Regions from separate parts of the Kitasatospora sp. NBC_00070 genome, predicted to be linked through region 1. Evidence: riboswitches for the same ligand, from Rfam matches in the RefSeq annotation. Region 1 holds a riboswitch; each other region holds the start of a gene.

Region 1 (7,089 bases):
CGAGTACCCCGGCGACCGGATCGGCGTCGCGGAGGCGTGGACCCCGACCGTCCAGCGGACCGCCAACTACGTCCGCCCGGACGAGCTGCACCAGGCGTTCAACTTCCAGTACCTGGGCACCTCCTGGGACGCCGCCGAGCTGCGCGAGGTGATCGACACCTCGCTGGACGCGATGCGTCCGGTGGACGCCCCGGCGACCTGGGTGCTGTCCAACCACGACGTCACCCGGCACGCGACCCGGTTCGCCAACCCGCCCGGTCTCGGCACCCAGATCCGTACCCCCGGCGACCGCGAACTCGGCCTGCGCCGGGCCCGGGCCGCCACCCTGCTGATGTTCGCGCTGCCCGGTTCCGCCTACGTCTACCAGGGCGAGGAGCTCGGTCTGCCGGACGTCACCGACCTCCCGGACGAGGTCCGGCAGGACCCGTCGTTCTTCCGGCAGGCCGGTCAGGACGGCTTCCGGGACGGCTGCCGGGTGCCGATCCCGTGGTCGGGCACCGAGGCGCCGTACGGCTTCGGCCCCACCGTCGGCGGCCCCAGCTGGCTGCCGCAGCCCGCCGACTGGGCCGGGCTGAGCGTGGAGGCGCAGGCCGGGGACCCGACCTCGACCCTGGAGCTCTACCGCAGCGCGCTGACCGTCCGGCGGGAGCACCCGGACCTCGGGGCCGGTGCCTCGGTGGAGTGGCTGGACACCCCGGCCGGGGTGCTGGCCTTCCGTCGCGGCTCCTTCGTCTGCACCGTGAACGTCGGCGCCGAGCCGGTCCGGATCGAGGCCCCCGGCCGTATCCTGCTCTCCTCCACCGAAGCCGTCGCGGTGGACGGTGCCACCCTGCTGCCGGCGGACAGCACCATCTGGTGGGCGGTCTGACGTGGTTGCAATAGGCTCTGGGATCGTGACTACGGCGCGACTTTCGGACATCGCGGCGCAGGCGGGGGTCAGTGAAGCGACCGTCAGCCGCGTCCTCAACGGCAAAGCAGGGGTTTCGGCCACGACCAGGCAGACGGTGCTGGCCGCCCTGGACGTGCTCGGCTACGAGCGCCCGACCCGCCTGCGGCAGCGCAGCGCCGGCCTGATCGGCCTGATCACCCCCGAGCTCAGCAACCCGATCTTCCCGGCGCTGGCCCAGGTGATCGAACAGGTGCTGAGTCGGCACGGGTACACCCCCGTGCTCTGCACCCAGACCCCGGGCGGTTCCACCGAGGACGAACTGGTGGAGATGCTGGTCGAGCGAGGGGTGGCCGGCATCGTCTTCGTCTCCGGTCTGCACGCCGACTCGACCGCCGACCACGACCGGTACGCCAAGCTGACCGGCCGTCAGGTGCCGTTCGTGCTGATCAACGGGTACAGCGAGAAGATCGCCGCCCCGTTCATCTCGCCGGACGACCGGGCCGCGATGTGGATGGCGGTCCAGCACCTGGTCGAGCTCGGCCACGAGCGGATCGGCCTCGCGGTCGGCCAGCGCCGGTACGTCCCGGTGCTGCGCAAGATCGAGGGCTTCACGGCGGCGGTGCGCGAGCTGCTCGGCCTGACCGAGGCGGAGGCCGAAGGGCTGGTCCACCACACCCTGTTCAGCGTCGAGGGCGGCCACGCCGCGGCCAACGCGCTGCTCGACAAGGGTTGCACCGCGATCGTCTGCGGCAGCGACATGATGGCGCTCGGCGCGATCCGGGCGGTCCGGCAGCGTGGGCTCGCGGTGCCGCAGGACGTCTCGGTGGTCGGCTTCGACGACTCGCCGCTGATCGCCTTCACCGAGCCGCCGCTCACCACCATCCGTCAGCCGGTCGAGGCGATGGCCACCGCCGCCGTCGACGCCCTGCTGGAGGAGGTCGGCGGGAGCCCCGGGCAGCGCGCCGAGTTCATGTTCCAGCCCGAGCTGGTGATGCGCGGCTCGACGGGCGCCCACGCCAAGGGCTGACCGGACGCACCGAGGCGGGGCACGAGAACTCTCTCGTGCCCCGCCTCGGTGCGTCCGGTCAGCCCTCCTGGACGGGCGGGCCGACCCGGTCAGTCGGTCGGCGGCTCGTCGGGGGCCGCGCGCAGCTCGGCCAGCTCGGCCTCCAGCTCGGCGACCCGGCTGTTCAGGCGCTGGACGTCCTGGACCGCGTCCAGGTAGTTCGCCTTGTGCCGCTTCGCGACCTCGCTGAGGGTGTCGACCCGGTCGGCGAACGCGTCGCGCTCGACGGCCAGCGGCTGGACGGCGGTGTGGAAGACCGCCTCGGCGATCCAGTCCGCCCAGGCGTTGATGTGCTGGGTGCCGGCGGCGCCGCCGAGGTCGGCGTTCTGCAGACCCTGGAGCATCGCGGGCCGGATGGTCTCGGCGATCCGCTGGGTCGCGGTGGGCGGCACGGTCATGGCTGGTCCTCGCGGTCGAACTGTGGGCTGGCAACTCCGCGACATGACCGACGAAGCGAAGGCGCACATCACCGCCAGGATAATCGCTGCGGGCAGGCCGCTGCCCCGGAGCCGACCAGGGTCTCCGGGGCAGCGGCCTGGGGTGCGTCAGACGCGACCGGCGAAGTCCGGCGCCCAGTTGGCGATGGACTCGGTCTTCACGCCCGCCCGCGGGTTGGCGGCCTCGACGTACTTGCCGTCGCCGATGTAGAGGGCGACGTGGTAGACGCCGGAGTTGCTGCCGTTGTTCGACCAGAACAGCAGGTCGCCGGCCTGGAGGTTGTCCAGCGAGACCCGGGTGCTGGCGTCCGCCTGGTCGTTGGCGACCCGGGGCAGCGAGATGCCGGCCTGGCGGAAGGCCGCCTGGGTCAGACCCGAGCAGTCCCAGCCGCCGTTGCTGCTGCCGCCGTAGACGTACGCCTGGCCGAGCTTGGACATCGCGAAGTTGATCGCGGCGGCCTTGCTGCCGGTCGCCGCCACCGCGGTGGTGGCGGTGGAGCCGGACGCGGCCTTGGTGCTCTTGGTGGTCTTGGCGCCGGTACCGGCCGACGACGAACTCGGCGCCGGGGCGGTCGACTTCGGCGCGCTGGTCACCACGGTGGTGGTGCCGCCGAGGGCCAGCTGCTGGCCCGGGTAGATCATGTCCGGACCCTCGGACAGGATCGCCTTGTTCAGCTCGTAGAGCTTCTCCCAGCCGCCCTCGACGTTCTGGCTCTGCGCGATGGTGGAGAGCCAGTCACCGGCGACCACGGTGTAGCTCTTGGCCGCGGTGGTCGTGGTGGTGGTCTGCTGCTCGGCCGCCTTCGGCGCCGGGGTGGCCGCCTTGGGGGTGGTGGCCTTCGGCGTGGTGGTCTTGGCGGTGGTGCCGGTCGAGGAGGTGTCGACCTGGGCGGCGCCGCCGCCCTTGGTCAGTCCGGCCTGCACGGAGCAGACCGGCCAGGCGCCGGGGCCCTGGGAGGCGAGCACCTTCTCGGCGATCGCGATCTGCTGGCCCTTGCTGGCCTGGTTGGCCTGGGCGGCGTACTGCTTGCCACCGAACTCGGCCCAGGTGCTGGAGGTGAACTGGAGGCCGCCGTAGAAGCCGTTGCCGGTGTTGATGCTCCAGTCGCCGGTGGACTCGCACTGGGCGACCTTGTCCCAGGTGGAGACGGTGGCGGCGGACGCGGAACCGGCGGTGAGGCACGGGACCGAGAGGCCGATGCCGACCACACCGGTCGCGGCGATCAGACGGCGGGTGCGCTTGGACGCGCTGCTGGACAGCATGAAGATGCGTTCCTCTCCCACGCCTGCGAGGTGAGCTGTCGGATTCGGGCTGGAGTTGCCCGGCCGTGCGTGAGCACGGCTTCACCCCAAGCCTGAAATCGGTCAAATCGGACCAATTGCAGGCGACTTACCTGTGGTTCCCCCGCCCCTGCCATGGTGTTTTGCTCTGCTGCCTGTTCATCCGATGGCAGGACTCGGCGTTCCGGATGAACTGGGTCCGTGTGGCCACGAACAGGGGAGCACGTTAGACAGACTTAAGTTCAAACCGCAAACCTCTGTGATGTGGATCATGCTTTCTTTATGGAACCTTCATGATGCTGAAGTGTCCGTTCCGGTGATGGGTTTCGATCGAATCTGATCAAATCCCTTCCCGTTCAAGGGACTTGCCTATGCTTCAGGCGAGGCGGCCGCAGGCGCGGCCCGGGGGAGGGGTGCGCGGCACCATGCGGCACGCGAAGAGGCCCGGAGCGGGACCGGAAGATAACGACTCGGCAAAGACCGGGCGCAGAAAGCTACTCGGCTGGATCGCGGCCGGCACGGCGGCCGCCGCGATCGGGGTGGAGGAGCTGGTCCGGCACACCGGTGACGCCCCTGACGTCGCCTCGGCTCCGCCGCCGCCCACGCCCGGGGCCGCCCACTCGCACGGTGACCCGCTGCCGTCCGCCTCCCCGGAGCCGTCGCCTTCGCCCTCCCCGGAACCGAGCCGGCCGGCTCGTCCGTGGTCGGACCCGGCCGGCTGGGGCGGCAAGCTGCCCGGCCCGGCCGCCGCCGTCCGGATCGCCGACCACGTGGTGCTGGACGGCGATGCGGCGGTCGGCTCGTTGGTGGTCGAAGCATCCGGTTCGCTGACCTTCGCGGCCGACCGCTCGGTGGTGCTCAGCTCGGCGGGCAACGTCGAGGTCAAGGGCAGTCTGACGCTGGCCCCGGCCGACGCCGCCCTGCACACCCTGCGGTTCCCCGACGTGGACGAACGGCGCTTCCAGGGCGGTGGTATGACGCTGATGCCGGACGACACCGGTCTCTGGGTCACCGGGGCCGGCTACCTCCGACTGGACGGCGCCGCCAGGACGGCCTGGGTGCGCGCCACCGGCGCGCTGAAGGCCGGCGACACCCGGATCACCCTGGCCACCGAGCCGACCGGCTGGCGCCCCGGTGACGAGCTCGCCGTCACCCCGACCGGGGCGCCCGCCGGCGACGGTTTCTCGGAGCGGTACGACCTGCGGACCATCGCCTCGATCAGCGGCGGTACGGTCACCCTGGACGGCCCGCTGAAGTACCCGCATCCCCGGGTGGCGACCGGAGGGGGCGTCACCGTCGGGGCGGAAGTGCTGAATTTAACCCGTAATGTCCGAATCGAGGGCACCGAGAAGGGCCGCGCCCACGTCCACCTGACCAGCTCCCGGAAGTCCGACGTCCGGCACGCCGCGCTGCGCTGGCTCGGACCGCGCGGCCCCGGCAAGGACCAGTGGAACGGCAAGGCGGTCACCGAGCCGGTCCTCGGCCGGTACGGGCTGCACTTCCACATGCTCGGCGACACCAGCCGGGGCACCGTGGTCGAGGGGGTGGTGGTCCGCGACACCGGCAGCCACGCCTTCGTCCCACACGCCAGCCACGGCATCACCTTCCGCAGCTGCATCAGCCACCAGACCTGGGAGGACGCCTACTGGTGGGACGGGCCGCTGGACACCCGCACCCCGCAGGGCCCGTCGGACGACATCACCTACGACTCCTGCGTCGCCTCCCGGACCCTCTTCGACCCCAACCCGCGCGGCTACCGGCTGACCGGTTTCAGTCTCGGCGCGGGCACCGGCGGCGTGGCCAGGGACTGCGTGGCGGTCGGCGTCCAGGGGGCGACCGGCGCCTCCGGCTACCACTGGCCGGAGACCAGCGAGGGCGTCTGGACCTTCGAACGCTGCCTGGCCCACAACAACCTCGAGAACGGCATCTTCGTCTGGCTGAACGCCCAACACCACCACGTGGTCGGCCAGTTCGTGGCATACCACAACGGTGGCTGGGGCATCGAGCACGGCGCCTACCTGAACGACTTCGACTACACCGGCAGCGTCCTGTACGGCAACGCCGCCGGGGGAGTGGCGCTGCACGCGCTCGGCCGGGACAAGGGGACGATCCTGGACGGCCTGCTGATCGACGCGGCGGGCCAGTCCGACTTCGCGGTCTCCACCATGCACCACCAACTGCCGGGGGAGACCGTCCTGGTGACCCGCAGTCGGCTGACGGGTTATCGGAAGGCGGGCGTCGCGTTCCGCGCGCTGGACGGCGGGGCACCCGAGGACATCGCGGTGCTGGACTGCGAGTTCGGCGGCCCCGAACTCTGGTTCGACCCCGCCCTGCCGGAGCCCAAACGCATCGTCTTCCGCCCGGCCGGCCAGACCCAGGCCGTCGAGGTCCGCCGCGACAACTCCCGCACCCCCACCACCGCCACCCCGGCCCCCCGCCCGGTGACGACCCCCCAACTCGCCCTCCACGACACCGCAGCCCGCACCACCCGCCTCGCCTGACCATCAGGCAGATGCTCGGCCCGCTACGGAGTCAGGGGCTCGGGGCCCTGCTTTTGGCAGATGCTGCGGTAGTCAGGGGCTCGGGGCTCTGCGGTTGTGCGGCTCCGCCGCGTGGGCGACGCCGGCCTCGGAAATGGTCACCGTTGGGTAGGTGGTCAGGCACTTTCGCAGTGACCCGCACGCCAGATCTCCTCGCAGTTCCCCGAGCCCCTGGACCGTAGCCCCGAACGCCCTGCCAAAGGCGCAGCGCCGAGCCCCTGGGAAAGCCGAGCGCAGCGTTATGCCTGGTCGGCGAGCACGGTCTCCAGCGCGGACAGGTACGCCGAAGCGATCAGCTGGCCGAGCGCCGCGTAGGCGCCGAGCGGGGCGGCCCCCGGGCAGCCGGTCTCCTCCGCCGCCGTCGCCAGCAGCTCGGGGTCGGCCTCGGGGCCGATCACCAGCGGGGCGAGGGCCGGCCGGACCGACCCGGTCGCCCGGAGGTGCTCGACGGCGGCCCGTACGGAGCCGGGCACGTCGAGTGCGGCCGGCACCACCGGAACCGCGAGCCGGGCGGCCAGCAGCACTCCGGTGATCCCGGCGGCCGCGGCCGCCTCCTCGCCGCCGGCGGTGGTGAGGACGACGCCGTCCGCCGCCGTGGCGATCGCGAACAGCCTGGCCCGGTCGGCGCGGGCCAGCCCGGCTTCGGAGAGCCGGACGTGGACGGCCTCGGCGAGCAGCGGGTGCGGGCCGAGCACGTCGGTGACGGTGGCGCCGGTCTCGGCGGCCAGTCGGTGCAGGTCCGTCAGGAAGCCGTGCGGGCCGGGCAGCAGGGGCACCAGGACCGGGGCCGGAAGCCCGGCCCCGGCGGCCCGGGCGAGCACCTCGGCGACGGTGGGGTACTCCGGATCGGTGCTCTCCAGGTACGCGGCGGCCGCC
Region 2 (7,089 bases), 5.1 Mb from region 1:
GGCTCCATGTCTCCTGATTGGGAGACATCGTTCGACTCGGTGCCTCGCTCCCTGTTCATCCCCGATCTGATGTGGGCCTGGACCGAGGCTTCCCGGTCCACCGTGGCCATCGACCGGCGCACCGACCCGGACGCCTGGCGCCGTGCCGTGGACTCCAACATCCCGATCGTCACGCAATGGGATGACGGAGCGCACGAAGGCACCGCGGCCGGGCAGCTCTCCACCAGCAGCAACAGCCAGCCCAACGTGGTCATGTCGATGCTGCGGGACCTGGACGTGGCGCCTGGTGTGAAAGTGCTCGAGGCGGGTGCCGGAACGGGCTGGACCTCCGGTCTGCTAGCTCACCGGCTCGGCCCCGGACGGGTTGTCAGCGTGGAGATTGACGCTGCCGTTGCGGAGAGTGCCCGTACCGCGCATCGGCGTGCCGGACTCGCTCCCGAGGTGGTCACCGGGGACGGGCAGCTCGGCTGGCCGGCGGGCGCACCCTACGACCGGCTCATTGCCACGTACGGTGTGCAGGAGATCCCTCCCGGGTGGCTCCGGCAGGTGAAGCCCGGGGGCCTGATCCTGGCTCCGTGGGGCACCCGGTACTCCTTCCGCGATGCTGTGGTGAAGCTGACCGTCGGAGACGACCTGACCGCTTCGGGCCACTTCACCGAGCAGGTCGGCTTCATGAAGGACCGGGGATCGCGCTCGGAGTTCCCGTCCCACTCGGCATACGTCCCGGACTTCCCCGGTGACGCGGACACCGAGTACCGGACGACACTCACGGCGGATGATCTCGGCGGAGTGTGGGGCGTGCAGACGTTCGTCATCGGCCTGGCGGTGCCGGACGTGACACACGTGATCCACGAACAGGACGACGGCACGACAACCGCCTGGTTCTACGGGCTCGGTGACAGGTCATGGGCAGCGGTTGTGTGGCGTAAGGGCCAGTCGGAGACCACCGTGTACCAGGCCGGCCCCCGTCGGTTGTGGCAGGCCGTCGAACGTGCTGTTCGGTGGTGGCAGGCCGAAGGCCGGCCGGGAGTCGAACGCTTCGGCCTGACCGTGGCGGCCGGTCACCAGGTCCCGTGGCTCGACCAGCCGGACAGCCAGGTCCCGCAGCACAGGTGATTCGGACTCCCGGTTCCCGTTCGCCTCAACGTGAGGGCGCAGGGTTCAACAACCAGTGGCCGGGCCCCGCTTTCCGGCCGTACGTCGCGTGGCAGGACCTGACGTCAGGTCAGTGCAACGACGGGGCCGCCCGTCCCCGGGGAGTGGGGGCGGGCGGCCGTGGGGGAGCGGTCAGCAGCCGAAGTTGACCTTGTAGAAGGTCGCGTAGTGGTCGGAGGTGTAGTAGTCCTCGTGGAAGACCTTGCCGGTGACGATCCGTCGGGCGCCCCGGGTCGACGACCCCGGCGTCTTGACGGTGTACTCGTGGTAGTAGCCGGTGGACTGGCTCGGCAGCACGCCCTCCCGGTTCTGGAAGACGATGCCGTCCTGGCTGTACGGGAACGGGCCGCCCGCGTCGATCAGCCGGATGGTGTCCCGACCCTGGCTCGGCAGCGCCGTCAGGCAGACGCTCCCGCTGACCTTGGCGGAGGCGTCGGTGGCGAACACGGCGGTGGGGGCCAGGGCGACCAGGCCGACCATCGCGACGGAAGCGGCACGGGTCTGCAACGCGCGTAGAGTGATTCGCATGGCTGTCATTGTGAGGGCATGTCAGAACGCTGCGGAAGGGCTGCGGAAACACTTCACCCGCGCGTAACTACCGTGGAACTCCTGCGACTTGTCGTGTACCGCGAGCGATCGAAGTGTCGAACAAGGGTGCCGGGCGAGGGTGGGGCCGACCCGGGGCCCGGCGGTCGCGGTCGGCCGGGTGCAGTCGGCCCGCACCGGTCGGGGGCCCGCCAAACCTGATGTGAGGCAACTCTCGTTGTCGATGGACAGGCGATCTGCCTAGCCTGCATGGAGTCGTCCGCACCTACGCGGACCTCGTCGCCGGGACGCCGAGTCCTGTCCACCCGGTGCCGGGTACCCGATCACCGAAACATGGGCAGGAGCGGGGGAACCAGGTCAGTCTGCGCTCTCCCCTGCTCCGGTACGGGGGTCGCTCGGGGTGAAGCCGCACCCACTGCGGCCGGGCGATTCCTCTCGCCCGAACCCGACAGCTCACCTCGCAGGCGTCGCAGAGGACCTGCCCATGCGCATCGCCCTTACCCCCGCACGCCTCGGTGCGGCCGCCCTGGTGGCGGTACCCCTGGTCGCCACCGGCCTGGCCGGTCAGGCACAGGCGGCCACCGCCGTCACGCAGGACCGGCTCACCCTCAGCTCGACGGCCGCGAACACCGCGACCAAGGCGGGTCTGACCGTGCACTCCAGCGCCTGCTTCACCGCGAAGACGCTCGGCGTCGGCGTCCGGGACGCGGCCGGCCGGAACCTCGACTTCCCCGGCAACGCCAGCAACGTGCAGATCTGCCCGGGCGGCGTGAACTTCACCAGCGGGGCCCGGACGCTGCCCGCCGGGACGTACACCCAGTTCGGCTTCTGGCAGGACCAGGGCGGGAGTTGGCACAACCTGCCGTCGCAGAAGCTGACCGTCGGCGGCACGGTCGCCCCCACGCCGACCCCGACGCCGACGCCGACTCCCACCCCGACGCCGACTCCCACCCCGACGGTGGGCGGCTCGCCGATCCCCGGCAAGGCGCTGACCTGGTCGGAGGAGTTCGACAGCTCGATCGCCTGGGGCTCCAAGTGGGTCGGTGACCGCAGCAGCGCGTACCGCTACGGCAACCACAACCCGGACGACAACAAGCTCGACTGGCTGAACCCCGGCGGCGTCTCGGTCTCCGGCGGCGTGGCCACCTTCACCGCGAAGCCGTCCACGCACACCCTGGAGAGCGGCAAGCAGGCCTGGGACACCGGGCTGCTCACCACCGAGTACTCCTCCCAGGGCTTCCAGGTGAAGACCGGCGACTACGCCGAGACCCGGGTCAAGCTGCCGGCCGGCTCCGGAGCCTGGCCCGCGCTGTGGACCTGGAAGGACGGCAACGGGGAGATCGACAGCTTCGAGTACCACCCCGACAACGCGGCGCTGCTGGAGCTGACCAACCACGTCAAGTCCGGCCTGAAGTACCACACCGACGCGAACGCGGTCGGCCCCGACAAGTGGGTCACCATCGGGACCTACTACGGGGCCAACTCCGTCGACTGGTACGTGAACGGGACCAAGGTCTTCTCCGACGGCACCGGTGTCGGGGCGAACTGGTCGGCCTACCTGATCCTCAACCTCTCGGTGGGCGCCGGGCAGTACCACCCGGGGCCCAGCGGCAGCGCGCCGATCAGCTTCGCCTCGGACTACGTCCGGGTCTACCGCTGACCGTGAGCTGAGCTCGGGTCAGCCGACGGTCAGCGTGAACGGCGTGCTGTTGTTCGCGGGGTTGTGATCGTCCACGCTGACCACCCTGACGTGCCCCTCGGCCACCGTGCCGGGGGGCACGTCGGCGTCCGCCCGGACCGGTACCAGCGCGGTCGCGGTCTCCAGCGGGGGCAGCCCGCCGCCGAAGGTGCACTGCACGACCTGGTCGGACAGGGCCCGGCAGCCGGCCGGGAAGTACGGCCCCTCGGCGGTGAACCCGGCCGGCAGGTCGACCAGCACGGTGAACGGCGAGGCCGTCCGCTGCGGGCCGACGTTGGCGACGAAGCCGTGCACGGTGGTGGTCCCGCCCGGCGCGACCGCGTCCGGGTCCAGCCGGACCACCATGAGGTCGGAGCCGGAGGGCGCCGCGCCCGCCGTCGTGGCGCCGAGCATCAGCGCCGCCGAGGCGGCCAGGCCCGCCATCACCCATCTGGTCACTGTCATCACCTGTCTGCCGAATGCGGTCGTCCCGCTACGCACTGTAGCGGCGCGACGCGGATTCGTACGGAGGCGGGGACGGTGTGCCGGGCGGGTTTCGGGCGACCGCCCCGGCGTCTTCGGGTGACCGCCCCGGTGTCAGGGGGCCAGCACCTGACCGAGTCGACCGGCGATCTGCCGCATCACCGGGACCAGTGAGGTGTTGCCTGCCTGGGCCTCCAGCGCCCGGATCCGGGCCTCGGGGCCGGAGACCGAGAGGGCGGTGGGGGCCGGCGCGCCGGGGACGGCGACCGCGATGCAGCGGACCCCGATCTCCTGCTCCTGGTCGTCCACCACGTAGCCGCGCTCCCGGGCCTGGGCCAGCTGGGCGAACAGCTCGGCCGGATCGGTGACGGTGTACGGGGTGTGCGACTGGAGCGGCTGGGTGCCCAGCACGCCGCGCGCCTCGGCCTCGTCCAGCTGGGCCAGCAGGGCCTTGCCGACGCCGGTGCAGTGCGGTTGCACCCGGCGGCCCACCTCGGTGAACATCCGCATCGAGCGGCGCGACTGGACCTGCCCGACGTAGACCACCTCGCCGCCCTCCAGGACGGCCAGGTTGGCGGTCTCGCCGGTGGCCTCCATCAGCTCGGCCAGGTACGGGCGGGCCCAGCTGCCGAGCAGTCGGCCCGCGGTCTCGCCGAGCCGGATCAGCCGGGGGCCCAGGGTGTAGCGACGGGCGGTGTCCTGGCGGACATAGCCCTGCTGCACGAGGGTACGAACCAGGCGGTGGATGGTCGGCATCGGCAGGCCCGAGGTGGCGGAGAGCTCGCTCAGGGTGGCCACCCCGCCGGAGTCGGCCAGGGCTTCGAGGAGTTGGAAGGCGCGCTCGACGGACTGCACGCCGCCGGTGGCACGGTCGGCCCCTGTGGGTGCTGCGGCGGAGGTGCTGGCCACCGGCGTTCCCTTCACTGTCGGAGGAGGAGTAGAGTCCCAGCGATCTACCTCAACAAAGCGTTGAAATTCTGTATCGCGGAAACTAGTCTCCACCTTACAGAACCGAACCCGCCAGTAGGCGGGTCGGTATCGAGGAAGTTCCCACCGGAATTTCCCTGTTGGCTCAACTGTCCAAGGAGTGTTCTGCCATGGCTGCAGATCAGGGACCCGTCGGCGCTTCCCCCGCCGCTCCGGTCGTCACTGTCGCCGGACCGCGCGTCCCCCGCAGCGAGGAGGTGCTCACTCCCGAGGCGGTCGCCTTCGTGGTCGGTCTGCACCGTGCGTTCGAAGGCCGCCGGCAGGAGCTCCTGGCCCGACGGAAAACCCGCCGGGACGAGATCGCGGCGGCCGGCACCCTCGACTTCCTCCCCGAGACCGCCGCGATCCGCGCCGGGGACTGGAAGGTCGCCCCGGCGCCGCGCGCACTGCAGGACCGCCGGGTGGAGATCACCGGCCCGACCGACCGCAAGATGGTGATCAACGCCCTCAACTCCGGTGCGAAGATCTGGCTCGCCGACTTCGAGGACGCCACCGCCCCCACCTGGGAGAACGTGGTCAGCGGCCAGGTCAACCTGATCGACGCCTTCGAGGGCCGGATCGACTTCGCCACCGACGCGGGCAAGTCCTACACCCTCAAGCCCGCCGCCGAGCTGGCCACCGTGGTGGTCCGCCCCCGGGGCTGGCACCTGGACGAGAGCCACCTGATGGTCGACGGCACCCCGGTCTCCGGCGGGCTGTTCGACTTCGGCCTCTACTTCTTCCACAACGCCGCCCGGCTGCTCGCGCGCGGCGCCGAGGACCCGAACTCCGGCCCGTACTTCTACCTCCCGAAGACCGAGAGCCACCTGGAAGCCCGGCTCTGGAACGACGTCTTCACCCACGCGCAGGCCGCGCTCGGCATCGAGCACGGCACGATCCGCGCCACCGTGCTGATCGAGACCATCACCGCCGCGTTCGAGATGGACGAGATCCTCTACGAACTCCGGGACCACGCCGCCGGGTTGAACGCCGGCCGGTGGGACTACCTGTTCTCGATCGTGAAGAACTTCCGGGACGCCGGTGCGCACTACATCCTCCCGGACCGCAACACGGTCGGGATGACCTCGCCGTTCATGGCCGCCTACGCCCGGCTGCTGGTGCAGACCTGCCACAAGCGCGGGGCGCACGCGATCGGCGGGATGGCCGCCTTCATCCCGTCCCGCCGCGACCCCGAGGTCAACGCCGCCGCGCTGGAGAAGGTCAAGGCGGACAAGGACCGCGAGGCCGGCAACGGCTTCGACGGCTCCTGGGTCGCCCACCCCGACCTGGTCCCGGTGGCCCGCGCCTGCTTCGACGCGGTGCTCGGCGACCGGCCGAACCAGAAGGACAACCCCGGCTCCGCCGAGCCGGTGACGCCCGCTCAGCTGCTCGACATCGCGGGCGCGGGCGGCAGTTGCACCGAGGCCGGTCTGCACAACGCCGTCCAGGTCGGCGTCCGCTACATCGAGGCCTGGCTGCGCGGTCTGGGTGCGGTCGGCATCTTCAACATGATGGAGGACGCGGCCACCGCCGAGATCTCCCGCTCGCAGATCTGGCAGTGGATCCACAACGACGTGGTGCTCGCCGACACCGGCGAGAAGGCCACCGCCGAGCTGGTCCGTCGGCTCGTGACCGAGGAACTCGCCGCCCTGCGCACCGAGTTGGGCGACGCCGCCTACGCCGGTGGGCGCTGGAACGAGGCCGCCAAGCTGTTCGAGCAGGTCTCGCTGGCCGAGGAGTTCGTCGACTTCCTCACCCTGCCCGCGCTCCCGCTGCTCGACTGACCACCAATCTAGTCAGCCGCAACCGGTCTGCCGCCTGCCGCGCTGTAGAACTGGCGGCGCCGATTTCTACGATCCGTACGGCCACCCCGAGCTGGGTGGCCGTACGGCTTCCCGAGGAGCACCCGATGGCACGCATCTTCTTCAACGGCCAGGCCATGGTCGGCGGTCCGTTCCACGCCTCGGTGGCGGACGTCCTGATCGGCCCGGTCACCACCGCCCCCGGCTACCGTTTCTTCTCGATCGGTGACGTCTGCCCGGGCCTGCACCCCGACCCCGCGGTGGACACCGCCATCGAGGGCGAACTCTACGACGTCGACCTGGACCACCTGCGGGACGTCGTCCTGCCCGGCGAACCGCGCGAGCTGGAGCTCGGCGTCATCAAGCTGGCCGACGGCTCGGCCTGCCTGTCGATGCTGCTCGCCCGGGGCGAGGCCGAGCGTGAAGTCCACCGCGAGATCACCGAGTTCGGCGGCTGGC
Region 3 (7,089 bases), 1.2 Mb from region 1:
GCTGGTCGATGACGCGGTTCGGGATCTTGCCCTTACGGAAGCCCGGGACCGAGACCTGCTGGTTGATCTTCTTGTACGCCGCGTCGAGGCTGGGCTTGAGCTCCTCGAAGGGCACCTCGACGGTGAGTCGAACCCGGGTCGGGTTCAGAGTCTCGACGGCGCTCTTCACGGTTGGGTCTCCTAGAGGCTTGCGGTCAGGTTGTCTACGCCGTCCGACGAACGGCCGTGGGCCGATCGGGTTCGGGCGAGACGGGTGATGGGCGGTTGGAGCTGCATCTCCCGTACGGGGGTGGACGGTGAGCGTGACTCCTCGCCCTCGGGCGGTCTGACCTGTGCACATGCCACAGGGACGACCGCCAGCGGCCCATCCTACCGGTAGCACGAAAGGCGGACGCCAGGGCGCCGCTGTTCGGGTCGCCCACACGGCCCGAAGGACCCCCGAACCCGGCTCCCCGCACGGCCCCGGACGGTCGCATCAACGTCCGAATTCCGGACGGGCCGGGCCCGGCCGGGAAAAGGGGACGCGCCACCTGGCACACCGTCAGGTTCGCCGTCGGCGTACCCGGCGCTCCGGTCACGACCCCGTGAAACGCCAACAGGGCCCCGCGCACCGACGAGACCCTGCCGCACTGTCGGGGTGGCCGGATTCGAACCGACGGCCTTCCGCTCCCAAAGCGGACGCGCTACCAAGCTGCGCCACACCCCGTGGTGCCGAGAGGAAGCGTACACGCCGCCCAGGGCGCCCCATTGGTCATATCGGAGACCCGCCGGACACCCCGAACGGCCAAAGCGGTGTGCGAGCAACCGACCCGACCAGGTACGCTGACCCTGTCCTCGAGACCGGCAACGGGCCCGAGGTCGCCGTGTGCTCAGGCACCGCACGCGGGTGTAGCTCAATGGTAGAGCCCCAGTCTTCCAAACTGGTCACGCGAGTTCGATTCTCGTCACCCGCTCCAACACTTCGGCCCCCCGGTCAATGACCGGGGGGCCGAAGTCGTCTGAGCCGGGGTCAGACCCTGATCAGACGCTGACGCCGTGGGCGCGCAGGTACGCGACCGGGTCGATGTCGGAGCCGTAGGACGGGCCGGTGCGGACCTCGAAGTGCAGGTGCGGGCCGGTCACGTTGCCGGTGGCGCCGGAGAGGCCCAGCTGCTGGCCGGCCGAGACGGTCTGGCCGACCTTGACGGAGATCGAGGAGAGGTGGGCGTACTCGGAGTACTTGCCGTCGGCGTGCTTGACGACGACCTCGTTGCCGTAGGACCCGCCGTTGCCGGCCGAGACGACGGTGCCGGTGGTGATGGCCTTGACCACGGTGCCGGTCGAGGCACGGAAGTCGACGCCGGTGTGGTAGCCGCTGGACCAGGAGGAGCCGGAGGCGTGGTAGGCGGTGGAGGTGCCACCACTGACCGGGGCGACGTAACCGCCGGCCGCCACGGTGGCGGGCTTGGCGGCCTCGGTGGTGGCCGGGGCGGTGGTGGTCGACTTGGCCTTGGGGGCCGTGTCGGCCTTCGGAGCCGGGGTCGACTTGGAGCGGGACGCCTTGGTGGAGTCCGTGGTGCTCGTGGAAGAGGAGGAAGAGGACTTGGTCTCGGTCTTCGGCGCCTCGGCGGCCTTCGGGGCCTCCGCGGCGGGCTGCGGCGCGACGGCCGCGGCCTGGCCGGCGAGCGAGAGCTGCTGACCCGGGTAGATCAGGTTCGGGTTGCCACCGACCACCGAGCGGTTGTCCTGGTAGAGCTTCTCCCAGCCGCCGTCCACCTGCTTGGCGGTGGCGATCTTCGAGAGGGTGTCGCCGCTGACGACCTGGTAGCTGCTCGCGACCGGGGCGGCCGGAGCGGAGACCGGAGCCACGGTGGTGGCGGCGGTCTCGGTGGCGATGGTGGTGACGGCGGCGGCCGGGGCGGCCTGCGGCACGGAGGCGGCGGCGTGGCCCTGGTGGGCGCTGGCGGCGGCGACCGGCAGCGCGAAGGTGGCGCCGAGCACGCCGGTCGCGACGGCGATCCGGGTCAGGTGGGACAGCTGGACGCGACGGTGCTTGCCCTGTGCGGACATGGGGGTGGTCCTCTCCGACGCCTACGAGGTGAGCTGTCGGGTGCGGGCTGGAGATGCCCGGCCGCAGGAATGCGGCTTAACCCCAAGCCGTCCCGGTTCACACCGGTTCGGCGACTTACCTTGGGTCCCCCGCTCCTGCCATGCGTGCCTTGTACGAGGCGCCGGGCGGCGGCAGGACTCGGCGTTCCGCCCGGTTGAGCCCATCCGGTCGTTCACCGGACAGGCCTCGAAGCAAAGCCGATCGGCCGCCCGCTGGCAAGCCCCGGTTGAACGATGAACAAGGATGATCAGGGACGAAGGTCACTTCCGGTCCGGGACTTGCGACCCGGAGGGCCCGATTCGGCGACACTTCGTCCCCGATCGGTTCACGGAGGGTGGCCGATATCGCCGTCCGTACCCACCCGGTCCCGCTCCGCCAGCGCCGACAGTGACACCGCTCACGCCGGGCCGATACGCTCGCCACGGTCGCGCTCGAACGAAGGTGTTCGAAGCGCCGTCGAGCAGAGTTCTGTCGAGCGAGGAGCCCCGTCTGTGCGCCCCGAGGAACGGCTGGCCGTCATCCAGCGCGCGGCGGTCCGCGAGCTGGCCCGGCTCGGCCAGGAGTTCACCGCCGACGGTCCGCTGCTGCGCGGGCCCGGCACCACGGCGGTGGCGTTCCGGGAGCACGACGAGCACGGCACCGGCGGCGGCCACGTCGACCTCGGCTACGTGCTGCGGCTCGGCCAGGGCGACGCGCCGGTGATCTGGGACTGCGCGGCCGGCGTCGGCGGCACCGAGGTGGAGCGGCTGGACAGCGCGGTGCGGATGTGGGCGGGCACCACGGCGAGTGCCGTGGTCGGCCTGCTGACCGGCGGCGGCGACCACTACGACGCCCCCGAACTCCCGGGCTGGCACGTCGTGCAGGGCCCGGCCGCGGTGTTCGGCGTCGACACCGACCCGCTGTTCGACTGGGTCGCCGAGCGGGATCTCGGCCCGGTGCTGGCCGCCGCCGTGCTGCCGGAGCTGGCCGAGCGTCAGGTCAACGGCGTGAAGCTGTTCTTCGGCGGCAAGGCGGGCGACGACGTCGCCGAGGTCCGGATCAACGGGACGGTCTGCGAGTCGGCCTCCACCACGCTGCGCGCGCTGGACTGGCCGCGCGGTGAACGGCTGTGCTGGGCCCGGCTGTTCCTGCTGCTGGTCGCCGAGCATCCGGTGACGGAGACCCCGGGACAGGCCGAACCCCCGCCGCGGCGCGGCCGGTTGGGCCGCTGGTGGCGGGGCCGTCGCTGAGACCGGCCGAAGCCGGCCCGACCCGGGTCAGGCGCGCCAGGTCAGCTGGCGACCGAGGAGATGGTCTGGGCGAGTTGGGTCAGGAAGTCCTGGATCGGCTTGGCCGCCGTGGACTGGCTCAGCATGAAGCCGAAGAGCGCGGCCATGACCGCGTGACTGGTCTTCAACTGCTTGTTGCGGATGAAGATGACCACGATGATCCCGAACAGGACCAGCGCTGAGACGGAGAAGGCCACCAGGACTCACTTCCTCATTCTTTCGTAGCGAGCTTCGTGGCGGGCCCAATCCCCCGAGACCCCCGAGAACCGACCGTCCCACCCGAACTCAGTGTGGTCGTTCGTGCCGACTGCGTAAAGGACTTGCCGGAAGGCAGCCGCGAAGATCCTGCGATGTGAGACGAATTTCCGCCGACCGAGACGATAGCCCAGCCAACCTGACGGGCCGTCGAACGGGTACCCCTAACTGGAAGTTGACCGCTCCCGGGCTGGTGGGGCCGGACCTAGATCCACTGCACCGGGCCGCGGTCAGGAATGGCCGAAGACCGGCGCACCGACTTGACACAGTTCGGCCACCGGTCGGTCACCCGCGCCACAGCAGCAGGACCGCCCGGTCGTCGTTGACGTCCTTGGCCACCGACTCGATCAGCTTCACCGCCGAGCCCCGGCCGCCGTGTTGGGAGAACGGGGCGCCGCCGACCAGCCGGTCCGCCTCCCCCATCAGCCGGTCCATCCCCTCGGTCAGGTCCCGGCCGGGGATCTCCACCATGCCGTCGGTGCAGAGCATCAGCACGTCGCCCTGGTCCAGCCGTCCCCGGACCGCCTCGAAGACCGCACCGTCGTAGACCCCGAGCAGCGCGCCCTCGACCGACTCCTTGATCTCCCAGCGGCCGGTGCCGGCGTGCCGCTGCATCCCGGGCAGGTGCCCGGCCGACAGCAGCTCGTACTCGCCGGTCTCCAGGTCCAGCACCAGGTGCACGGCGGTCGCGAAGCCCTCGTCCCAGTCCTGCCGGAGCAGGTAGCCGTTGGCGGCGGGCAGGAACTGGTGGGCCGGCAGCGAGCCGAGCAGCCCGCCGAACGCGCCGGAGAGCAGCAGTGCCCGGGAGCCCGCGTCCATGCCCTTGCCCGAGACGTCGGCGAGCACCACCTCGAGGGTGCGGCGGCCCGGGCCGGTCCTGGTGGCCACCACGAAGTCGCCGGAGAAGGACTGGCCGCCGGCCGGGCGGAGCGCCATGTCGGCGGACCAGCCCTCGGGCAGCGCGGGCACCCTGCTCTGCACCCGCAGCCGCTCGCGCAGGTCGAACAGCATCGAGCCGCCGCCCCGCCAGGGCACGCCGACCCGGCTACGGAACTGGGCCAGCAGCAGCCCGGCCACCCCGACCGCGCCGACCACCAGGGCGGCGCCGGGGGTGACGCCGAAGACGTAGGTGTCGGGCCGGTCGCTGGCCACCCGCTCGCCGGTGTGGATCAGCGACTCGACCGAGAGCCCGAGCGCGGCGGCCGCGTACAGCAGCACCAGGGTGCCGGGGCGCAGCAGCAGGGCCCCGGCCAGGATCGGCAGCACCAGCGCGGTGGGCGGCGCCCAGGCCGGGATCAGGACGTTGAGCACCACCAGCAGCGGGACGGTCGCGAACAGCACCGCGAAGGCGAGCCAGTCGGAGGCGTCGCCGCGGAAGTAGTCCACCCCGGTCCGGCGCAGCACTCGGCGGACCCGGTGGAGCCTGCTGCGCAACCGGGCCGTCCACGGGGTGTCGGCCGCCTGCGCGGCCGGGCCCGTCTCAGTCGGCCGGGGCGTGAAACCCGGCGTGCTGCCAGCCATGGGCTCTGACCTTATCCACCGGCGTGGCCCGCCGTCGACGGTTGGGGCGCCGCCGGGCGCACCGTTCCGCGCGGCTCAGTGGATTTCGGCCGCCGGAGGCGCCCACCTGCCGCTGGAACCCGGGAGGTCAAGCCGCCGAATGTCGCTCGCGCACGATGCGACTCGGTGATAGCTGTTGGCATATGACCGCTGATGAGACGACAGTTGACGGCCTGGCCGTACGTACACTGACGAGCCGGGAGTGGGACGGCTGGTACCGGACCCTGGAGGTCGCCTTCGGCGGCCAGGAGGAGCACCCCGAGGAGCGGGCGCTCTGGCGGGAGTTGACCGAGCCGGACCGCTCGCTGGGGATCTGGGACGGCGCCGACCCGGTGGCCTGCGCCGGGGCGTTCTCGCTCCGGATGACCGTGCCGGGCGGGATGGTGGTTCCGGTCGCGGCGGTCACCATGGTCGGGGTGCTGCCGACCCACCGGCGGCGCGGCCTCCTCACCGGGTTGATGCGCCGTCAGCTGACCGGCCTCCGGGACGGCGGTGAGGCGCTCGCGGTGCTGACCGCGTCGGAGTCCGGCATCTACGGCCGGTTCGGCTACGGCCTGGGCAGCTGGCGGATGGCACTGACCGCGCCGACCGGCCGGGTCCGGGTGCAGGCACCGGTGGACCGCGAGATCCGGCTCCGGCTGGCCGACCCGGTGGCGAGCGGCCCGGCCTGCGAGCGGCTGTACGCCGAGCTGGTGCCCGGCCGGCCGGGGATGCTGGAGCGCCGACCCGGCTGGGAGCAGCTCCCGCTGCTCGACCCGCCCGCCGGCCGGGACGGCTACTCGCCCCGGCAGTGCGTGCTGGCCGAGGACCGGGCGAGCGGCCGGCTGCTCGGCTACGCCAGGTACGCGGTCTCGGTGGACTGGGGCACCGAGGACATCCCGGACGGCACGGTCCGGGTCCGGGACGTCGAGGCGCTCACGCCCGGGGTGTACGCCGCGCTCTGGGACTACCTGCTCAACCTGGACCTGGTCCGCCGGGTGACCGTTGCCAACCGCCCGGTGGACGACCCGGTGCTGCACCTGGTCGACGACCCGCGCCGGCTGGAGCCCCGGCTGGGCGACGCGCTGCACGTCCGGCTGGTCCGGCTCGACGAGGCGCTGGAGCAGCGCGGGTACGCGACGGCGCTGAACGTGGTGCTGGAGGTGACCGACCCGTTCGCGCCGTGGAACGCCGGGCGCTGGCGGCTGCGCAGTGCCGGCCCCGGCAAGGGGGCGAGCTGCGTCCGTACCGAGGACCCGGCCGATCTCGCGCTGGACGTACGGGAGTTGGGGGCCGCCTACCTGGGCGGCGTGCGGCTCGCGGCGCTCGGCCGGGCCGGGTTGGTGCGGGAGCTGGGCGACGGCGCGCTGGCCGAGGCCGACCGGGCCTTCGCCTCGGACCTCGCGCCCTGGCTGCCGCACGGCTTCTGACGGTCCGGAACGGTCAGACCTGCGGGTGGTGGGCGGGGATCGGCGGGAGCTCGCCGGTGGTCTCGTACTCGGAGAGCATCTCGATCCGGCGGGTGTGCCGCTCCTCGCCGCTGTACGGGGTGTTGAGGAAGATCTCGACGAACCGGGTGGCCTCGGCCTCGGTGTGCATCCGGCCGCCGACGCTGATCACGTTGGCGTTGTTGTGCTCGCGGCCGAGCGAGGCGGTCTGCTCGCTCCAGGCCAGCGCCGCCCGGACTCCCTTGACCTTGTTGGCGGCGATCGCCTCGCCGTTGCCGGAGCCGCCGATCACGATACCCAGCGACTCCGGGTCCGCGGCGGTGCGCTCGGCCGCCCGGAGGCAGAACGGCGGGTAGTCGTCAACCGCGTCGTAGATGTGCGGGCCGCAGTCGACCGGCTCATGGCCGTTCTCCTTCAGCCACTGGACGAGGTGGTTCTTGAGGTCATATCCGGCATGGTCGGAACCCAGGTACACGCGCATGCGCAGATT
Region 4 (7,089 bases), 650 kb from region 1:
CTCTCGTTCAGGGTGCGCCGGACGGACTCCAGCTCGGCCAGCTTGGCGGTGGTCTCGGCCCGCCGCTGGTCCAGCCGGCGCTGACTGTCGATCACCTGGCGCAGAGTGTCGTTCTGCCGCTCCGCCGTCTGGTCCAGGGTGCGGGCCCGGTACAGGTAGCCGGCCGGGTCGGAGTCCAGCATCAGCTGCACCGCCGGGTCGATGCCGCCCGCCCGGTACTGGGCGGCGGCCACCGAGCCGAGCCCGGAGCGCAGTTGGTTCAGCTCGTCCTGGCCGGCCGCCACCTGGTTCTGCAGCGAGCCGGTGTCGGACTGCAGCTGCCGCTGCTGCTCCTGGGCCGCGTTGAACTTCTCCGAGGCCTGCTCGGCCTCCTCGTACAGCTGGTCGACCTGGGCCTTGACGTCCTTGCGGGTGGGCGGCTCGGCCGGGGCGCCCGGGGTGGCCCCGGCGGCGCCCGCCGAGGCCACCCCGAGCACCGTGGTGGCCGCTGCGGTGAACACCAGCGCCCGGGTGAACCGGCGGGCGCCTGGCAGGGGGGAACGACTGTGCGTCGACATACCGGCGGCTGCTCCGTTCCTGCGCCGGGCCACCGCCGCCGCCCGGTCGGGCGGCCGTCCTTGCGAAGGTCCGGGGGCAGACGTTAGCGAGTCACGGCGATCTAGTCCAAACCCCTACAGTGTCGAATATTTGACCATCAATCGGACATCTGCTCGGCCAGCCGGAAACGCCGCAGGCCCGGCACGTGGCCGGGCCTGCGGGCGTTACGACGGACGGGTGGTCAGACCCGGACGATGCGGGTGATCGGCATGACCGTGGCGGACTCGTGCCGGACCAGGGTGCCGGTGCGCGGCGCGTGCACGATCTGACCGTTGCCCACGTAGAGGCCGACGTGGCCGCCCCCGCGGTAGATGATCAGGTCACCGGGCTTGGCGTCGGCGATGTTGGTGCCGATGTTCTGACCGGCGCCCATCTGCGACTCCGAGGTGCGCGGCAGCGAGATCCCGGCCTTGTTGAAGGCCCAGACCATCAGGCCGGAGCAGTCGAAGCTGTTCGGGCCGACGGAGCCGTAGCCGTACGGCTTGCCGATCTCCGCCTCGGCGGCGGCGATCACGGTGCCCGCGTACGACCCGGCCGGCAGGCCGCTCAGGTCGGTCCTGGTCTCCGTGCGGGAGGCCCGGTCCGGCGCGGCGGTCTTCGACTCGGTGGCCGCCTTGGCGGCCGAGTCGGCGGCGGCCTTGGCCTCGGCGGCCCGCAGCTCGTCCTGCTCCTTGCGGCTGAGCGTGTCGAGCAGCGCCTGCGCGGAGGCCAGCTTGGCCTGGATCTCGTCCTTGCCCGCCCGGAGCTCCTGGGTGGTGCGCTCCAGGTCGGCGAGCTTGTTCTGGGCCTCGGACTTCTGCTGGTCGAGCTTGCCCTGCTCGCCCTTCAGCGTCTTCAGGGTGTCCGCCTGCGAGGCGCCGAGCTGGCTCAACGAGTCGGCCTGGCCCAGGAAGGCGTCCGGGCTGCTGGAGAGCATCAGCTGGACGGTGGGCGATATCCCGCCGGTCCGGTACTGCTCGGCGGCGATCTCGCCGAGCGTGCTCTGCAGGGTGGTCACCTGGGCCTGCTGCCGGGCCACCTCGTCCTGAAGGCCGCTGACCTGCTTCTGCAGGGTCTGCTGCTTCTCCGTGGCCGCGTTGAACTTCTCGGTCGCGTCCTCGGCCTGCTCGTGGAGCTGGTCGACCTGGGACTTGACCTCGTCCTTGGTGGGGTTCGGGTCGGCGTGCGCACCGGTCTGCGCGGACAGCGCCACCGCAGCGGCGGCGGCAGCCGTGATGATCGAGACCCGGGTACGGCCGGCAGGCTTGGGACGACGATGGGACGCCACGAAGGCGGGCTCCTTCTTCCTACGTCCGCCTACCGGGTGAGCTGACGGGTTCGGGCTGGAAGAGATGCCCTACAGCGCCTCACCGTCGGGCCGTCTCGTGACGGTCCGTCGACCTGGCGCCGATTCACCCCGAGGAACGTGGTTCCCCGGCTCCGATCGACAGCGCCCCCGAGAGGGCTTCCCCGTAGGGCAGTCGGAACTGCCCCGCTGCGTCTCGAACTCGGCGGTAACCCCCGCCGCCACCCAGGTTGGGTGATCGACAGTGCGGTGGTTCGAGAAGGACCCTAGTAACCCAACCGTGATCGGTTCAAATCCTTGTAAGAAAAAAGTCGGAATGAAGTCGTGATTCTTCGGTGATTGCGACCGAGCGTGATCGGAAATGCACGCTGCGCCGACGAATTCCCGGGATGCGGACGCGACGGGGCCCGCCGGAGGTGTCCCAGATCACAGGGAGGTTCCGACGGGCCCGGGCGTGTCACGAGGCGTCAGTTGGACGCCTTGATGGGGAGATGTCCGTTATGCCGTATCAGGCTGACGGTGGATCAGACCCGGCGGATGGTCTTGATCGGCATCGCGTCGACCTTCATCACCTTGACCACGTCACCGGTGTGCGGGGCGTGCACCACCAGGCCGTTGCCGATGTAGATCCCGACGTGGTGCGCGTCGGGGTGGTAGATCACCAGGTCGCCCGGCTGCGCGTTGGCCCAGTCCTTGCCGATGTTGGTGCCGACCGAGGCCTGGTCCTGCGAGGTGCGCGGCAGCGAGACGCCCGCCTGCGCGTACGCCCAGACCACCAGGCCGGAGCAGTCGAAGGAGTTCGGTCCGGTGGCGCCCCAGACGTACGGCTTGCCCTGCTTGCCCATCGCGGCGGAGACCGCCGCACCGGCGTAGCCGCTGGCGGGCGGCAGGTTGCCGACGTCGATCCGCTCGCCGCCGCGCGAGGCGCGGTCGCCCAGCACCGCGTTCCGGTCGGCCGCGCTCAGCTGGTTGAGCAGCTTCTGCGCCTCGGCCAGCTTCTTCTGCACCTCGGCCTTGGCGTCGTTCAGCACCTTGGTGTTGCGGTCCAGCTCGGCCAGCGTCTCCGCGGCCTCGATCTTCTGCTGGTCCAGTCGGCGCTGCTGGTCCTGGAGCGTCTTCAGGCTCTGCGCCTGGGTCTGGTTCACCTGGTCGACGCTGGACGCCTTGGTCAGGTAGTTCTCCGGGTCCGAGGAGAGCATCAGGGCGACCGAGGGGTCCACCCCGCCGTCCCGGTACTCCTGCGCCGCCACGGCCGCCAGGCCGCCCTGAAGGGCCGTCATCTGCTCCTGGCCGCGGGCCACCTGGTCCTGCAGCTGCTCGGCCTGCTTGCGCAGCTGGTCGGTCCGCTCCTTGGCGCCGTTGAACCGCTCGGCCGCCTGCTCCTGCTCGTTGAAGAGCGCGTCGACCTGGACCTTGACCTCGTCCTTGCTCGGCTTGGCCGGCGCCGCGTGGGCACCCGCCTGCGCCGAGAGGGCGACCGCGGTCGCTGCGGCAGCGGTCAGCACGGAGACCCGTGCACGGCTCGGCTGCTTGGGGCGGCGGTGGGAAGCCAAAGGAAGAGCTCCTTCATCACTCCTGGACGCGACCTCACCCGATCGGGTGCTTGTCCAGAAAATAGGTTTGACGCCAGACCCTAGTGAAGTTGTCACGGGTGCGCCACTCCCCTACCGCCACGAACTTCCCGCCGGGGACCGGAATTCACCGGACCGACACAACCCGGCCACCCCGCCCTGACCTGCAGTCAGTCACCGTCAGGGCCTGGCCAGCCGCTTCAGCAGCAGCAGTGAGGCCACCGGGCGCGCACCCGCCTTCTTCACGCCGTCGGCGACCTCCTTGTCGGTGGAGACCACCACCACCGGACGCCCCAGCGGCTCGGCCCTGACCAGCCGCCGGATCAGCTCGTCCGCGGTCTCCCCGGTCCGGCTGAACCGGACCCGGACCCCGCGCGGCGGCGCCAGGATCACCGGCACGTCCAGGTCCTGGCCGTCGAAGACACAGGTCACCTCGGCCTGGGTGCGCTGGGCCAGCATCGCCAGACCGCCGAGCAGCCGGATCCGCTGCTGCTCCAGCGGCAGCGTCGGGTACCCGGTCTTGGTCACGTTGTAGCCGTCCACCACCAGGTGGACCTGAGGGATCGCCAGCAGCTGGTCGAGCAGCGCAGGGTCGTCCTCGGCCAGCGCCCGGCGGGCCACGTCGTGCGGCGAGGCGGAGGCCGGTGCCACCGCGTCCACCAGGTCGGCCGGGTGGATCTGCGCCACCGGCAGGGCCAGCTCGCGCTGGAGGCCCTGGGCGGACTGCAGCACGGTGTCCAGCAGCAGTCGCAGCCGCATGTCCTCGACGCTGCGGCCCTCCCGGGCCGAACGGCGGCCGGCCTCCAGGGCGGTCTCCAGCTCGGCGATCCGGTGCCGCAGCCGACGGGCCTCGGCCTCGGCCGCGCTGTGCTCGGTGGCCGCCCCGGCCCGTACCTCGGCCAGCTCGGCCTGCACCTTGCGGGCCTCGGCCTGGGCCCGCCGGGTGTCGCTCTCCAGCGTCCGGACCTTCTTCCGGAGCGACTCCGCCTCGCGCCGGATCCCCTCCGAGTCGGCCCGCTGCCGGTCCAGGTCGGCCCTGGACTGGGCGCGCAGCTCGGCCAGCTCCTCCTGGAGCTTCTCCACCAGCCGGGCCGCCTCGGCCGCCGCGCCCTCGGCGCCGGCCCGCTCGACCTGCTCGCCCGCCTCGGCGACCAGCCGGGCCCAGCCGGCCGGGCGCAGCAGGTAGGCGGCCGCCGCCACGTCCATCGGGTCGGCGGCGCCCGGCACGCTGCCCGCCTCCAGCGCCCTCACCAGATCCGGCTGCCCGAGCCGGAGCCGATCGGCTATCCGCAGCCGGAACGCCGGGTCCGCCTCCAGCGCGGCGGCCAGCGCGGTGGCCGCGTACTTGGCCCGCCGGGCCGGGGTGAACTTCGCGTACTGGCGCAGCGAGACCGGCAGTTCGGCGGCCGGCAGGCCGCCGAGCGCGTCGGCGGCGATGCCCACCACCCGGTGCCTGACCCCCTCGGGGAGCGGTCGGCCGAGCTGTTCGGGGCTGTCACCGGGAGTGGGATCGGTCGGGTCGGCAGGAGCGGGCGGTGCGTCGGCCTGCTCCGGGGCGGCCGGGGTCGCGGCCGCGGGAGGCTGCTCCTGCGACTCGGCCGCCCCCCATGCTGCGTCCACCACGTCCTCGGCTCCGATCCTGCTCCGCGGGGTCCGTACGGCCGGTTGCCGCTGCCCTCAAACACACCGCTCTCTGCAATTGTCGCGGTTACCGTGCCCCGACCCGACCCGCGCCACACTCCGCGCGGGCCCGGGCCGGTGCACCGGTCAGGACTCCTGCTGCTCCGCGGCCGCCTGCTCGGCGTCCGGACGGGCCACCAACTCGACCTGGTCGACCGCGTTGCACCAGCGGCAGCGGACCGACTCCAGCGTCTCGGCCAGCACCTCGGTCTCCTCGACCTTGGAGTCGCCGGCCAGGTCGAAGTGCAGGAACTCCACCACCCGGGACGAGCGCGTCACGTCGAAGCGGGTCAGGTTGCCGCAGAGCGTGCAGCGCCAGCGGGTCTCAGCGGTCGGGGCGGCGATCGTCATTCTGCCAAGTCCTCTCGTTGGTGCCGCCGTACGGCGGTCACCCAGGGTCCGGAAGGTCAAGCCTATTGCCTGCGGGTTCGACCGAGGGCACCTGGTCCGTGATGCGGGCAGACCGCACGGCACTAGGCCACCCGCAGTACCGGGCGGTGTCGGTGGGCCACGCCGGAGGAATGCTCTCCGCTATGGCCATCCCCGTCCTGGACCACCTCGACGCCCCGGGCGGCAGGACACCGGAGCGCCCGCCGGTCGTCACCTACGCGCTGATCGGGCTGAGCGTGCTGACCCTGCTGATCGGCCCGAGCTTCGGCCTCAACCCGCGCTACGGCACCGGGCCGGAGCGGGTCTGCGCCGAGCAGCGGTACGAGCAGCGCTGGGGCGCGATCCCGGCCGAGCTGATGGCCAACCGGCCGCTGCCGGCGGCTCGGCTGGCCGAGCTGCCCCCGTCCACGGCGGACTGCCCGCCGCTGCCGACGCCCCGGAAGATCCCGGTGCTCTCGGTGCTCAGTTCGCTGTTCGTGCACGCGGGCTGGCTGCACCTGCTCGGGAACATGCTGTTCCTGTTCGTCTTCGGCCCCGGGGTCGAGCAACGGTTCGGCCGGGTCCGGTTCCTGCTCGGCTACCTGACGGTCGGTTACCTGGCCACCTACGGCTGGGCGGTGGCGGAGGCCCACGGGGTGGAGTCGGCCCGGACCCTGGTCGGCGCGTCCGGCGCGATCGCCGGGGTGCTCGGCAGCTACCTGCGGCTCTACCCCCGGGCCCGGGTGACCACGTTGGTGCCGCTGCTGCTCTTCCTGCCGCTGCGCTTCCCCGCCTGGCTGGTGCTCGGGCTCTGGTTCCTGCTCCAGTGGCTCTCGGTCCGCCAGGACGGCCCCGGAGTGGCCTACCCCGTGCACGTCATCGGCTTCGCGGTCGGCTACCTGGCCACCTGGGTCACGGTTACGCTGACCCGGAACCCACGGACAGGAGCGACAGAGTGATCACCGCGATCGTGCTCATCAGGACCAGCGTCGACCGGATTCCCGAGATCGCCGAGGCGATCGCCTCGATCGAGGGCGTCAGCGAGGTCTACTCGGTGACGGGTGGCTACGACCTGGTCGCGATGGTCCGGGTCCGGCACCACGACGACCTCGCCGCGGTGATCCCCGGCCGCCTCAACAAGATCCCGGGCGTCGAGCACACCGAGACCCAGATCGCCTTCCGCACCTACTCCAAGCACGACCTCGAAGCCGCCTTCGCCCTCGGCCTCGACGAATAGCTAGGCTCTCGGACCTGCGCTCTGGGCAGATGCTGCACTTTTGCAGGCGCTCCGGGTCTACGGCCCGGGGGCTCGGGGCTCTGCTGTTGTGCGGCTCCGCCGCGTGGGCGAGGAGATCTGGCGGGCGGGTCACTGCGAAAGTGCCTGACCACCCACGGACGGATCACCTGGCAAGGGCCGGCGTCGCCCACGCGGCGGAGCCGCACATCAGCAGGGCCCCGAGCCCCCGACCGTAGACAGCTGAGCACCTGCCGAGAGGTCAGCTGCGGCGGGTGTCCGCGACGCAGCGGCCGCCTTCGTTGCGGTAGCTCCACGCCGCCCCGTCGGAGACGAGCTCGCGGACGGCCCCC

The links. Region 1 has a riboswitch for cyclic di-AMP ahead of OHV05_RS05070 (transglycosylase family protein). Riboswitches for the same ligand answer to the same signal wherever they lie in the genome.
Positions count from the first base shown of each region.
Region 2: linked by a shared signal. The riboswitch ahead of OHV05_RS28285 (hypothetical protein) and the one ahead of OHV05_RS05070 (transglycosylase family protein) in region 1 are both predicted to bind cyclic di-AMP.
Region 3: linked by a shared signal. The riboswitch ahead of OHV05_RS10490 (peptidoglycan DD-metalloendopeptidase family protein) and the one ahead of OHV05_RS05070 (transglycosylase family protein) in region 1 are both predicted to bind cyclic di-AMP.
Region 4: linked by a shared signal. The riboswitch ahead of OHV05_RS08055 (NlpC/P60 family protein) and the one ahead of OHV05_RS05070 (transglycosylase family protein) in region 1 are both predicted to bind cyclic di-AMP.

Region 1 is NZ_CP108247.1:1,079,855-1,086,943, reverse strand. Features, by position in the region: gene OHV05_RS05085 (glycoside hydrolase family 13 protein) at 1-868, shown strand, start outside; gene OHV05_RS05080 (LacI family DNA-binding transcriptional regulator) at 894-1,916, shown strand; gene OHV05_RS05075 (hypothetical protein) at 2,006-2,353, opposite strand; gene OHV05_RS05070 (transglycosylase family protein) at 2,501-3,676, opposite strand; cyclic di-AMP (ydaO/yuaA leader) riboswitch at 3,663-3,865, opposite strand; gene OHV05_RS05065 (hypothetical protein) at 4,099-6,174, shown strand; gene OHV05_RS05060 (sirohydrochlorin chelatase) at 6,453-7,089, opposite strand, start outside.
Region 2 is NZ_CP108247.1:6,219,039-6,226,127, forward strand. Features, by position in the region: gene OHV05_RS28275 (methyltransferase domain-containing protein) at 1-1,116, shown strand, start outside; gene OHV05_RS28280 (ribonuclease domain-containing protein) at 1,288-1,635, opposite strand; cyclic di-AMP (ydaO/yuaA leader) riboswitch at 2,016-2,183, shown strand; gene OHV05_RS28285 (hypothetical protein) at 2,186-3,361, shown strand; gene OHV05_RS28290 (hypothetical protein) at 3,380-3,838, opposite strand; gene OHV05_RS28295 (IclR family transcriptional regulator) at 3,977-4,771, opposite strand; gene aceB (malate synthase A) at 4,960-6,612, shown strand; gene OHV05_RS28305 (gamma-glutamylcyclotransferase) at 6,738-7,089, shown strand, end outside.
Region 3 is NZ_CP108247.1:2,264,905-2,271,993, forward strand. Features, by position in the region: gene tig (trigger factor) at 1-169, opposite strand, end outside; tRNA gene OHV05_RS10480 (tRNA-Pro) at 633-706, opposite strand; tRNA gene OHV05_RS10485 (tRNA-Gly) at 883-956, shown strand; gene OHV05_RS10490 (peptidoglycan DD-metalloendopeptidase family protein) at 1,021-2,049, opposite strand; cyclic di-AMP (ydaO/yuaA leader) riboswitch at 2,055-2,243, opposite strand; gene OHV05_RS10495 (DUF6348 family protein) at 2,581-3,318, shown strand; gene OHV05_RS10500 (hypothetical protein) at 3,360-3,554, opposite strand; gene OHV05_RS10505 (PP2C family protein-serine/threonine phosphatase) at 3,898-5,046, opposite strand; gene OHV05_RS10510 (GNAT family N-acetyltransferase) at 5,316-6,581, shown strand; gene OHV05_RS10515 (ribose-5-phosphate isomerase) at 6,595-7,080, opposite strand.
Region 4 is NZ_CP108247.1:1,734,463-1,741,551, forward strand. Features, by position in the region: gene OHV05_RS08050 (NlpC/P60 family protein) at 1-557, opposite strand, end outside; gene OHV05_RS08055 (NlpC/P60 family protein) at 779-1,864, opposite strand; cyclic di-AMP (ydaO/yuaA leader) riboswitch at 1,875-2,039, opposite strand; gene OHV05_RS08060 (NlpC/P60 family protein) at 2,407-3,435, opposite strand; gene OHV05_RS08065 (NYN domain-containing protein) at 3,634-5,076, opposite strand; gene OHV05_RS08070 (hypothetical protein) at 5,221-5,484, opposite strand; gene OHV05_RS08075 (rhomboid family intramembrane serine protease) at 5,667-6,461, shown strand; gene OHV05_RS08080 (Lrp/AsnC family transcriptional regulator) at 6,458-6,739, shown strand; gene OHV05_RS08085 (aminotransferase class V-fold PLP-dependent enzyme) at 6,999-7,089, opposite strand, start outside.